Regions from separate parts of the Microvirgula aerodenitrificans DSM 15089 genome, predicted to be linked through region 2. Evidence: riboswitches for the same ligand, from Rfam matches in the RefSeq annotation. Region 2 holds a riboswitch; each other region holds the start of a gene.
The links. Region 2 has a riboswitch for cobalamin ahead of Q352_RS0106255 ((2Fe-2S) ferredoxin domain-containing protein). Riboswitches for the same ligand answer to the same signal wherever they lie in the genome.
Positions count from the first base shown of each region.

Region 1 (3,269 bases), on a different contig from region 2:
TGGAACCTCCTGCCGGGGATGCCGGACGCACGGTCTTACTTCGGTTGCCAGTTCACGCCGACCAGCCACTCGCGGCCCGGCTGGTTGAAACTCCGGATCAGCGTGTAGTCGCGGTCGAACACATTGTTGACCCGCGCGTACAGCGTGGTGGTCGGGGTCAGCCGGTAGTCGGCATACAGGTCGACCAGACCATAACCGGCCAGCGGCTGCTTGTTGGCCGGATCGCTGTAGCGCGAGCCGGCGGCGGTCAGGGCACTGCCCAGCGTGACCGGACCGATGTCGCGGCTGACGTCGACGCTGCCGAACACCCTGGCGCGCTGCGACAGCTGGTTGCCATTGCTGCGATCCTCACCGTCCTGCCAGTTGACGTTGGCGGCGATGCGGGTACCCAGCAGGGTGGTGCTGCCTGCCAGCGCCAGACCGCGGATGCGGGCCTTGTCGACGTTCTCCGCCGTGCACGGACCGCTGCCGCTGCACACATAGCCATTGATCATGTCGTCGATGCGGTTCTCGAACGCCGTCAGCCGCAGCATGCCGTATGCCCCGTTGTACTCGGCACCGACTTCCCCGTTGCGGGCCGACTCCGGCTTCAGGTTCGGGTTGCCCTGGAAACCATAGGCCAGCGGCCAGTACAGATCGTTGAAGGTCGGCACGCGGAAAGCGGTCCCGTAGTTCGCGGTCAGCTTGATGCTGTCGGTCAGCCGGTAGCCATAGCCGAGCGAGCCGGTGGTCTTTTCACCGAACTGCGAGTTGTCGTCATGACGCAGCGACGCATTCAGCAGGTGGTCGCCGAAATTGCCGCTCCAGCCGGCGAACACCGCCTTGTTGTTGCGTTCGTTCCGGGTATAGGCCTGCGTGCTGTCGACCTTCTGGTTCAGGTACTCGGCACCCAGCACCACCCGGCCGGCCACGCCGAGGTCCAGGTCGTTCTGCCAGGTGTAGGTATCCTGGGTGGTCTTGTACAGACCGGAGCGATCGAGATTCACCCCGCTGTAGGTCTCGTAGCGATCGACACCGTTGGTCACGGTCAGCGTGCTGGTCCATACATCGCTGAAGCGGTCTTTCAGGTACACGCTGTTGCTCTGGACGCGCTGCTTGTTGTAGTCGTCGGCCAGCGGCGTGCCGTTGTCAAAGTCGGCCTTGCCGAAGGACTGGAACAGCTTGATGCCGATTTCATGGCCGTCGACGATCTGGTGCGACACATTGGCGCTGTAGCTGAGGTTGCGGTAGCCGTCATCGTCCGGGTTGTAGCTGAACGTGTTCTGCGCATTGGTGGCGGAGAAGCCGCCATCGGTCCCGCGACCGGCCACGTTCAGCGAGAACGAGGTATCGCCGACCACGCCGCCGATGCCGCCGCCGACGCGCCAGGTGCCGTCATTGCCGACGCCGGCGCTCAGGTACGGCTTCGGTGCGCCCTTGCCCTGTTTGGTGAAAATCTGCACCACGCCGCCGATCGCATCAGCGCCGTACAGCCCGGATACCGGGCCGCGCACGATTTCGATATGGTCGATCAGTTCCAGCGGGATCTGTTCCAGCGCGGTCTGCCCCGAAGTCGCCGACGATACGCGCACGCCGTCGATCAGCACCACCGACTGCTTGGAACTGGTACCGCGCAGATACAGCGCGCTCGCGCGGCCATCGCCGCCGTTGCTCGCATACTCGACGCCGGACTGGCGCGCGAGCAGCTGCGGCAGGTTCAGGCCGCCGGCACGGGCGATTTCCTGCTGGCCGATCACGGTCACGTCACGGGTCTGTTCACGGCTGTCGGTGGCGGAGCGGTTGGCGGTCACCACGATTTCGCCGGTGGTGGTGGCGGGTTCGTCAGCGAACGCATTCGCCACTGCCAGCGACGCCAGGCTGGCGACAAACCATTTGCTACGGATATTGCACTTCACGAAAAACACTCCCTGGAAACGGATCAGGAGTGCGAGAAAGACAGGCGCATGGCCTTTCAGAATGGACAATCGGCGCGGCCCGGCCTGATGCCGGTCGCGCTGTCGCTGTCATACCGCCTCCCCGCGATACTCCACTGCAGATTGCCTGGGCCGGTCTCCGGGCTGGGTTCCCGCGGCCTCGCCTTCCCACCCTGTCGGGCAGTGGCGCGTGAAGCCGCTTGCATGCGAACCATACCGTTGCGGGGGCAGCGCCGGCCTGTCACCGGCTTCCCGTTTCATCCGCGCCTGACGGCGGCGGACACCCTGGCAAGATGGAGCCGGATTATAGCGGCGGCATGCCGGCATGACAGCCCGCAAGATCAAATTACGCCGTAATGCCGATTGAAGCGCTGCCGGCGCAGCGGTAAGGTCTCGCGTTCGATTTTCGCCGCCCCGCAAGACGGGACGATTCCCTTCTCTCTTCCGGAACCCCCTGATGCCCCATCCCGATGCGTCCGCCTTCGATGCCGCCGTCGCCCGCCAGGCGCGACTGACCAAACCCGCCGGCAGCCTCGGCAAGCTGGAAACCCTCGCCTGCCAGTTCGCGGCCTGGCAGGGCCGCGCCATTCCCTCGCGCCTGCGCCCCGCCATCACTGTCTTTGCCGCCGACCATGGCGTCGCCCGCAGCGGCGTCTCGGCTTATCCGGTCGAAGTCACCGCCGAGATGGTGAAGAACTTCGTTCGCGGCGGGGCGGCAATCAGTGTGCTGGCGCGGGAAATCGACGCGACACTGGAAGTGGTCGATGTCGGTGTGGCGGCAGACTTCGATCCGGCCATGCCGATCGTGCATGCCAAGGTCCGCTACGGTTCGCGCAATCTGTGCGACGAACCGGCCATGCAGGAACAGGAATGCGAACAGGCGATCGAAGCCGGCCGCGCCGCCGCCCGCCGCGCCATTGCCGCCGGTGCAACGCTGCTGATCGCCGGTGAGATGGGCATCGGCAACACCACCCCGTCGGCCGCGCTGATCTGCGCACTGAGCGGCGCCCGCCCGGTCGATGTGGTCGGGCGCGGTACCGGTGTGGACGACCAGGGCATGGCCCGCAAGCGGGGAGCGGTCGAAAAGGCGCTGCTGCGCGCCCGGACTACCGACACGGCGGCCGGCTGGCTGGCCGAGGTCGGCGGGCTGGAAATCGCCGCCATTGCCGGTTACTACCTCGAAGCCGCCAGCGCCGGTGTACCGGCACTGGTTGACGGCTTCATCACCGCAGCCGCGGCCCTGGTCGCCTGCGGCATCGATATCGACACCCGCGACTGGCTGCTGGCCTCGCACCGTTCCCGGGAACTGGGTCATGAGCTGGCACTGACCGCGATGGGGCTGGAGCCGCTGTACGA
Region 1 is NZ_JHVK01000012.1:111,422-114,690, forward strand. Features, by position in the region: gene cobU (bifunctional adenosylcobinamide kinase/adenosylcobinamide-phosphate guanylyltransferase) at 1-1, opposite strand, end outside; gene Q352_RS20815 (TonB-dependent receptor domain-containing protein) at 36-1,895, opposite strand; cobalamin riboswitch at 2,027-2,216, opposite strand; gene cobT (nicotinate-nucleotide--dimethylbenzimidazole phosphoribosyltransferase) at 2,371-3,269, shown strand, end outside.
Region 1: linked by a shared signal. The riboswitch ahead of Q352_RS20815 (TonB-dependent receptor domain-containing protein) and the one ahead of Q352_RS0106255 ((2Fe-2S) ferredoxin domain-containing protein) in region 2 are both predicted to bind cobalamin.

Region 2 (3,269 bases):
GGTGATGCCGGCCACGCGCCGCACCCGGTCGGGCAGCGGCGCATAGTCGGTCTGTTCGGCCGGCGCACCGTCGCTGGCATGCTTGAACGACATCGGCACGCTGACGATGCGGCCATCGAACTCCGGCAGTGCGACGTTCATCGCCGTGTCGAGCGGATTCAGCCCGCGTTCCGACTGCTCCCATTGCGCCCGGGTCATGCTGCTGGTGATTGCCTGCACCACCGGGACGTCGAGGCGCTCGAAAGCGGCCACCGACCAGCCGGTCGGCGTCGGCCCGTCGGCGTTCACGTCGCCCATGGCGAACGAGGTGGTGTTGATCAGCGCATCGATGCGGCTCGTGCCGTCCGCCCCGACAAAAAACTGCATGGCGGCCGGCATGCCGTTACCGTCCAGCGTGCGCAGCGAGGCGGTATAGACCGGCAGCGCATTCAGCTGCTGCGCGGCCAGGGCGTCGACCAGGCTGTCGATAAAGCGGGTGTTGCCGCTGACCCAGTGCGCGCGATAGAAGGTGATGCCGACCGTCGGCCAGTCCGGCCGGCGGATCGCCAGCCAGTCGTCGAGCGAGCAGTCGGCCGACAGTTCCGGATGGTGGATGCCGTGCTCGGGCAGCGGCGTCGGTGGCAGGTAGCCGAAGCCGGTCATCAGCAGGTAGTCGGCAAGGAAACGCAGCAGCTGCGCCATATTGCCGGTGCCACCGGCCTGCAGGTAGGCGGTCACTTCATGCTGCAGGGACGGCGGGACGGTCGACTGTGCTGCCAGATCCGGGTCCGGCTCGCCGGTGCCGCTGACCACGATCAGGGCGCGTCCGTGGGCGCGGGCGTCCTTCCACAGGGTGTCGAAACCGGGAATGGCACTGGTGCGGCCCAGCACGCGGACAATGACGACGCGCGCCGTCGCCACCGGACCGGCCAGCACGGCGGCCATGCCGTCCGGGCAGACGATGGTCTGCAGGTTGACGCCGGAGACTGGCACGAAACCGTCCGGCAGTTCGGCACGCACGCGCTGCAGCGCGGTCAGGTCGGTGCCGGCGTGGGTCAACAGCACGATGCCGCGGGAAACGGGAGTGTTCACTGGCCCGCCTCCTGCCCGACATCGCCGGTTCCGAGCCGGTGGAACACCAGCGCGTCGACCGGGCGACCGTTGACCAGATGTTCGTCGACGATGCGTTCGACGGCGGCGGCATCGACCTGGCGATACCAGACGCCGTCCGGATAGACGACGGCGATCGGGCCTTCCCTGCACACGGCAAAGCAGTGCGAACGGGTACGCTTGACACACAGCCCGTCGCGCGCGTCGATCGCCTGCCCGAGCACCTTGAACATCGCCTCGGCCTCGACGCCGTTGCCGGTGCAGCGCGGGCCAGTGCACATCAGGACATGGCGGTCGTGGCGTCTCATGACGGCACCCTCGCGGCGGCAGGGCAGAACGACAATGGAAGGCGGAAGCGGCGCGGTGGCAGGGCCATGGAGGACGTCCTCGTGCAGGGGGCGTCGCCGCGAGCGAGGCGCCGCAGCCGGAACGGCTGCTGGCGGTTTCCCCCGGTGCACCCCGCCCGGTTTCAACTCACGTCGACTAAGGCGATGGCCGGTCTCCTGGCTCGTGCGTCATCACCCGCGCGGCCTTCCCGGAGTCATCCAGTGGCATCGTCAAGCGGGCTCGTCACTTACAGTTGCGGGGGCAGCCACGGTTTCTCACCGCATTCCCGTTTCACCCCGAAGGGCACCATCAGCAATAGCGCCGGATAATACGTGATTTCGGGGCACCGCGTTTGTGCCCGATCGGCCGTCCGCCACGCCCGGCGCAGGCGACACCCCTATAATGGCCGTCCTCATTCACCCGTCCCCGCCGCCATGCCAGCCAGAACCCTCATGATCCAGGGCACCACCTCCGATGCCGGCAAAAGCACCCTGGTCACCGGCCTGTGCCGCTTTCTCATACGGCGCGGCATCCGGGTCATGCCGTTCAAGCCGCAGAACATGGCGCTGAACAGCGCGGTCACCGTCGATGGCGGCGAAATCGGCCGCTCGCAGGCGGTGCAGGCGCTGGCCTGCGGCATCGAACCGCATACCGACATGAACCCGATCCTGCTGAAGCCGAACAGCAATACCGGCTCGCAGGTCATCGTCCTTGGCCATTCGATCGGCAATATGGACGCCGCCGCCTATCACCGCTTCAAGCCCAGGGCGCTGAGCGTGGTGCTCGAAGCCCACAGCCGGGTGGCGGCAAGCTGCGACTGCGTCCTGGTCGAAGGCGCCGGCAGCCCGGCGGAGATCAATCTGCGCGATGGCGATATCGCCAACATGGGCTTTGCCGAAGCGGTCGACTGCCCGGTGATCCTGGTGGCCGATATCGACCGGGGTGGCGTGTTCGCCCATCTGGTCGGCACGCTGGCGCTGCTGTCGGACAGCGAGCGCCGGCGCGTGGTCGGCCTGGTCATCAACCGTTTCCGCGGCGACATCGCCCTGCTGCAGCCGGGACTGGACTGGCTGGAGCGCGAAACCGGCAAGCCGGTGCTCGGCGTCCTGCCGTACCTGCAGGGACTGCATATCGAGGCCGAGGACAGCCTGAGCCAGGGCACGCAGGGCGTGGCGGCCAGCGGCGAGCGGATACTGCGCGTGATCGCGCCGGCCTTGCCCCGTCTCAGCAACCACACCGACTTCGACCCGCTGCGCCTGCATCCGCAGGTCGAATTCCAGCTGATCCCCGCCGGCCAGCCGATTCCGCCGGCCGACCTGATCGTGCTGCCGGGCAGCAAGAACGTCCGCGACGATCTCGGCTGGCTGCGCGCCAATGGCTGGGAGGCCGCCATCGACCGTCACCTGCGCTACGGCGGCAGGCTGATCGGCATCTGCGGCGGCTTCCAGATGCTGGGCCGCCAGCTGCACGACCCGCTCGGGCTGGAAAGTGCGGCCGGCAGCACGCCGGGACTCGGCCTGCTCGACATGGAAACGACACTGGATGCGCACAAGCAGCTCGAACGCCGGCAGGGATGGCTGGCCTCGGGCCATGCCGCCGTCACCGGCTACGAGATCCACATGGGCGTGTCGACCGGCCCGGCGCTGGACCGGCCGGCGATCCGGCTGGCCGACGGCAACGAGGGGGCGGTCTCGGCCGACGACCAGGTGCTGGGCAGCTATCTGCACGGCCTGTTCGACCATCCGGAAGCCTGCCTCGCCCTGCTGCACTGGGCCGGCCTGCCCGATGCGGTGCCCGTCGACTACCCTGCGCTCCGCGAGGCGCATATCGAACGGCTGGCAAACCTGATCGAG
Region 2 is NZ_JHVK01000004.1:166,803-170,071, forward strand. Features, by position in the region: gene Q352_RS0106250 (cobaltochelatase subunit CobN) at 1-1,071, opposite strand, end outside; gene Q352_RS0106255 ((2Fe-2S) ferredoxin domain-containing protein) at 1,068-1,397, opposite strand; cobalamin riboswitch at 1,566-1,743, opposite strand; gene Q352_RS0106260 (cobyric acid synthase) at 1,869-3,269, shown strand, end outside.

Region 3 (3,269 bases), on a different contig from region 2:
AGGGGTGCTGCTCGGTGGCGATATCGAGCCGATGAGCGATGCCCGGCTGGCCATGGCGGTGGAAAATGCGACCGTGTTCGCCAGGCTGTCCCCCATACAGAAGGAACGGCTGGTGCGCGCGCTGCGCGGCAATGGCCATGTGGTCGGCTTCATGGGCGACGGCATCAATGATGCCCCGGCGCTGCGTGCGGCCGACATCGGCATTTCGGTTGACTCGGCAGTCGACATCGCCAGGGAGGCAGCCGACATCATCCTGCTGGAAAAGAGCCTGATGGTGCTCGACCAGGGCGTGATCGAGGGGCGCAAGACCTTCGCCAACATGCTGAAGTACATCAAGATGACTGCCAGTTCGAACTTCGGCAATGTGTTCTCGGTGCTGGTGGCCAGCGCGTTCATCCCGTTTCTGCCGATGCTGCCGCTGCATCTGCTGGTGCAGAACCTGTTGTACGACGTGTCGCAGGTTGCCATCCCGTTCGACAACGTCGATGAAGACGCGCTGCGCCAGCCGCAGAAGTGGAACCCGGACGAACTGGGACGCTTCATGCTGTTCTTCGGCCCGATCAGCTCGGTATTCGACATCAGCACCTATGCGCTGATGTGGTTCGTGTTCGGCGCGAACACGGCGGCGCAGCAGACGCTGTTCCAGTCCGGCTGGTTTGTCGAAGGGCTGCTGTCGCAGACACTGATCGTGCACATGATCCGCACCCGCAAGCTGCCATTCATCCAGAGCCGTGCCGCCTGGCCGCTGCTGGCGATGACGGCGGTGATCATCAGCATCGGCATTTTCCTGCCGATGGGGCCGCTGGCCGGCTACTTCAAGCTGCAGGCGCTGCCGCTGAGCTACTTCCCGTGGCTGATCGCCACCCTGCTGGCCTATATGGCGCTGACCCAGGCCATGAAGGGATTCTATGCCCGCCGCTACGGCTGGCAGTAAGCGGGTTTCGCTGCAATGAAAAATGGCGCGAGTGTTGCACTCGCGCCATTTTTTGCAGACCCGTGCCTATGCCACGGCCAGCGTCTTCACGCAGGTGAAGCGGCTGATCAGCAGCTTGTCGGCGTGCGGCTTCAGCGTGCGCACCACCAGGCAGGTGAACAGTGGTTCGCACAGCACCAGCGGCAGGTAGGACACGGCGAACAGCGCCCAGTTGTACAGCGGGGTCGGTTCTTCGCCGAAGGCCAGCCAGAAGCCGACCATGGCGACCACGCCGCTGTAGTACAACGCGTCGAACTTGACCACTTCAGCCCAGCGGATGCGGCGGCGTTCGTCCTCGGCGAAGAAGTGGCGGCCCAGCAGACCGTGTGCAGCCACCAGCGGCAGCATCAGCGACAGCGAGTTGACGCCGAGATGGACCAGATCCTGCGGCTCGAACAGCAGTCCCTGCAGCAGCAGGCCAATGGCGAAGCCGAACAGGGTGGGGATAAAGCCAAAGATGAAGTACACCGCCGATGCGCCGACGAAATGGAGTTCCGACGCGCCGACCGGCAGGTGGAAGATTTCCATGAAGACCGAGAAGAACACGGCAGCCAGCAGCGTCTTGACCAGGTTGTCGGGCCGGGTGAACAGTCTGGGTGAAAAGGCGGCCAGCGCGCCGACGGCGGCGACGTTGGCGTACAGCACTTTGGCGGCATTGAGAATGCCGGGTTCGATATGCATCGTTCTCCCTCCGAGGAGATGCGGGTGAGGAATACGCCGGGGATCGGCATGTCTCGTGGCAGGTCTCCTGGCTCGCGGGTCGACATCCCGGTGCGCCTTCCCGGCCTTTCAGGCCAGTGACTTCATGCACGAGACTCACCGCTCACAGTTGCGGGGGCAGCGCGGTATCCGCCCGAAGGCTTGCCGACTTCCCTGTTTCCTCCGCCCACTTCGGCGGAACCACTAAGCGCGCATAGCTTAAGGGGTTTCCAGAACAGATGCATCTTTCTGCTGATGACGGGAACGGACAGGCTCACAGGCCGGGCTGCGCTGCTGCAGATCGGTGCAGGCACGGATCTCCGCCTCGATATGTATCAGCTCCTGGTCGAGCCTTTCGAGTCTCGCGATCTCCTGCCGCAGGCTGGCGCGTTTCTGCGCCAGCAGCGCCGCCAGCCGGTCCCAGTCCGGCTCGCCATCCCCGTTCAGTACCGGCGCCAGTTCGGCCAGCCGCAAGCCGAGGGCCAGCGCCTGGCGGATCATCTGCACCAGCGCCACGCTCTCGTCACGATAGACGCGGTAACTGCCCTGGCGCTGCACCTGCCCCAGCAGGCCCAGCGATTCGTACAGCCGGATGGCGCGCGCCGAGGCACCGCTCCGTTTCGCCAGTTCCCCGATATACATGGTTCCTCCCGCGCATGACCGCTGACTGGATAACGCGTTCAGAGTCGTCTGGCAAGCAGGCGGGCCCGTTCCAGCCAGGCCTCAAGGCGGGCGGGCGTAGCGCCGAGGACCGGCCCCAGCCGCTCTACCCGCACTGGCCGGATGCCGCAGAAGCGCAGCGTAGTGTCCTTCATCTGCCGGATCGCCGGGTCGCGGTAGACCCAGCGGAAATACCACGGCGGCGTATCCATCGTCGCCAGCAGCAGTGCCGAACGGCCGCTCAGCAGCCGGGCGGGAAACGCCTTGCCGGGCCGGTAGCGAAAGGCAAAACCGGGCAGGAACACCCGGTCCAGAAACCCCTTCAGCAGCGCCGGCACCCCGCCCCACCAGACCGGAAAGACAAAGGTCAGGTGCTCGGCCCAGTGGATCGCCTCGGTCGCCGCCTGCAACCCGGGTTCCAGCGGCTGGACCCGGCGGTAGCCATCATGCAGAACCGGATCGAACACCAGTTGGCCCAGCCGCAGCACCCTGACCTCGTGCCCGGCCTGCCGTGCAGCCTCGGCATGGGCATCGGCCAGCGCAGCGTTGAAGCTGTCACTGGCCGGATGGCCGAGAATCACCAGAACGCGTTTGCCGCTCATTCCGCCCCACTCTTGTCTGTCCGAAAGCATGCAGTGTGAACCCTGCCCCGTGGGACAGGGTCAAGGGCTTTCCATTCCGGGCCTGGCCATGACTGCTAGAATTGATAATTGTCGTTCATTTATCAAAAAATTTTTGACATGTATGCGATCAACGACCTGCGGCTGTTCATCCGCACCGCCGAGCTGGAAAACCTGTCCGCGGCGGCGCGCGAGCTGGGCTGCACCGCCGCCGCTGCCAGCGCGGCCGTTCTGCGGCTGGAGAAACGGCTTGGCGTACGGCTGTTCGCCCGCTCGACCCGGCGCATGCGCTTGACCGAGGAAGGTCGGATCTTTCT
Region 3 is NZ_JHVK01000015.1:71,123-74,391, reverse strand. Features, by position in the region: gene mgtA (magnesium-translocating P-type ATPase) at 1-934, shown strand, start outside; gene Q352_RS0113035 (energy-coupling factor ABC transporter permease) at 1,001-1,654, opposite strand; cobalamin riboswitch at 1,695-1,893, opposite strand; gene Q352_RS21050 (MerR family transcriptional regulator) at 1,892-2,314, opposite strand; gene Q352_RS0113025 (NAD(P)H-dependent oxidoreductase) at 2,353-2,934, opposite strand; gene Q352_RS0113020 (LysR family transcriptional regulator) at 3,073-3,269, shown strand, end outside.
Region 3: linked by a shared signal. The riboswitch ahead of Q352_RS0113035 (energy-coupling factor ABC transporter permease) and the one ahead of Q352_RS0106255 ((2Fe-2S) ferredoxin domain-containing protein) in region 2 are both predicted to bind cobalamin.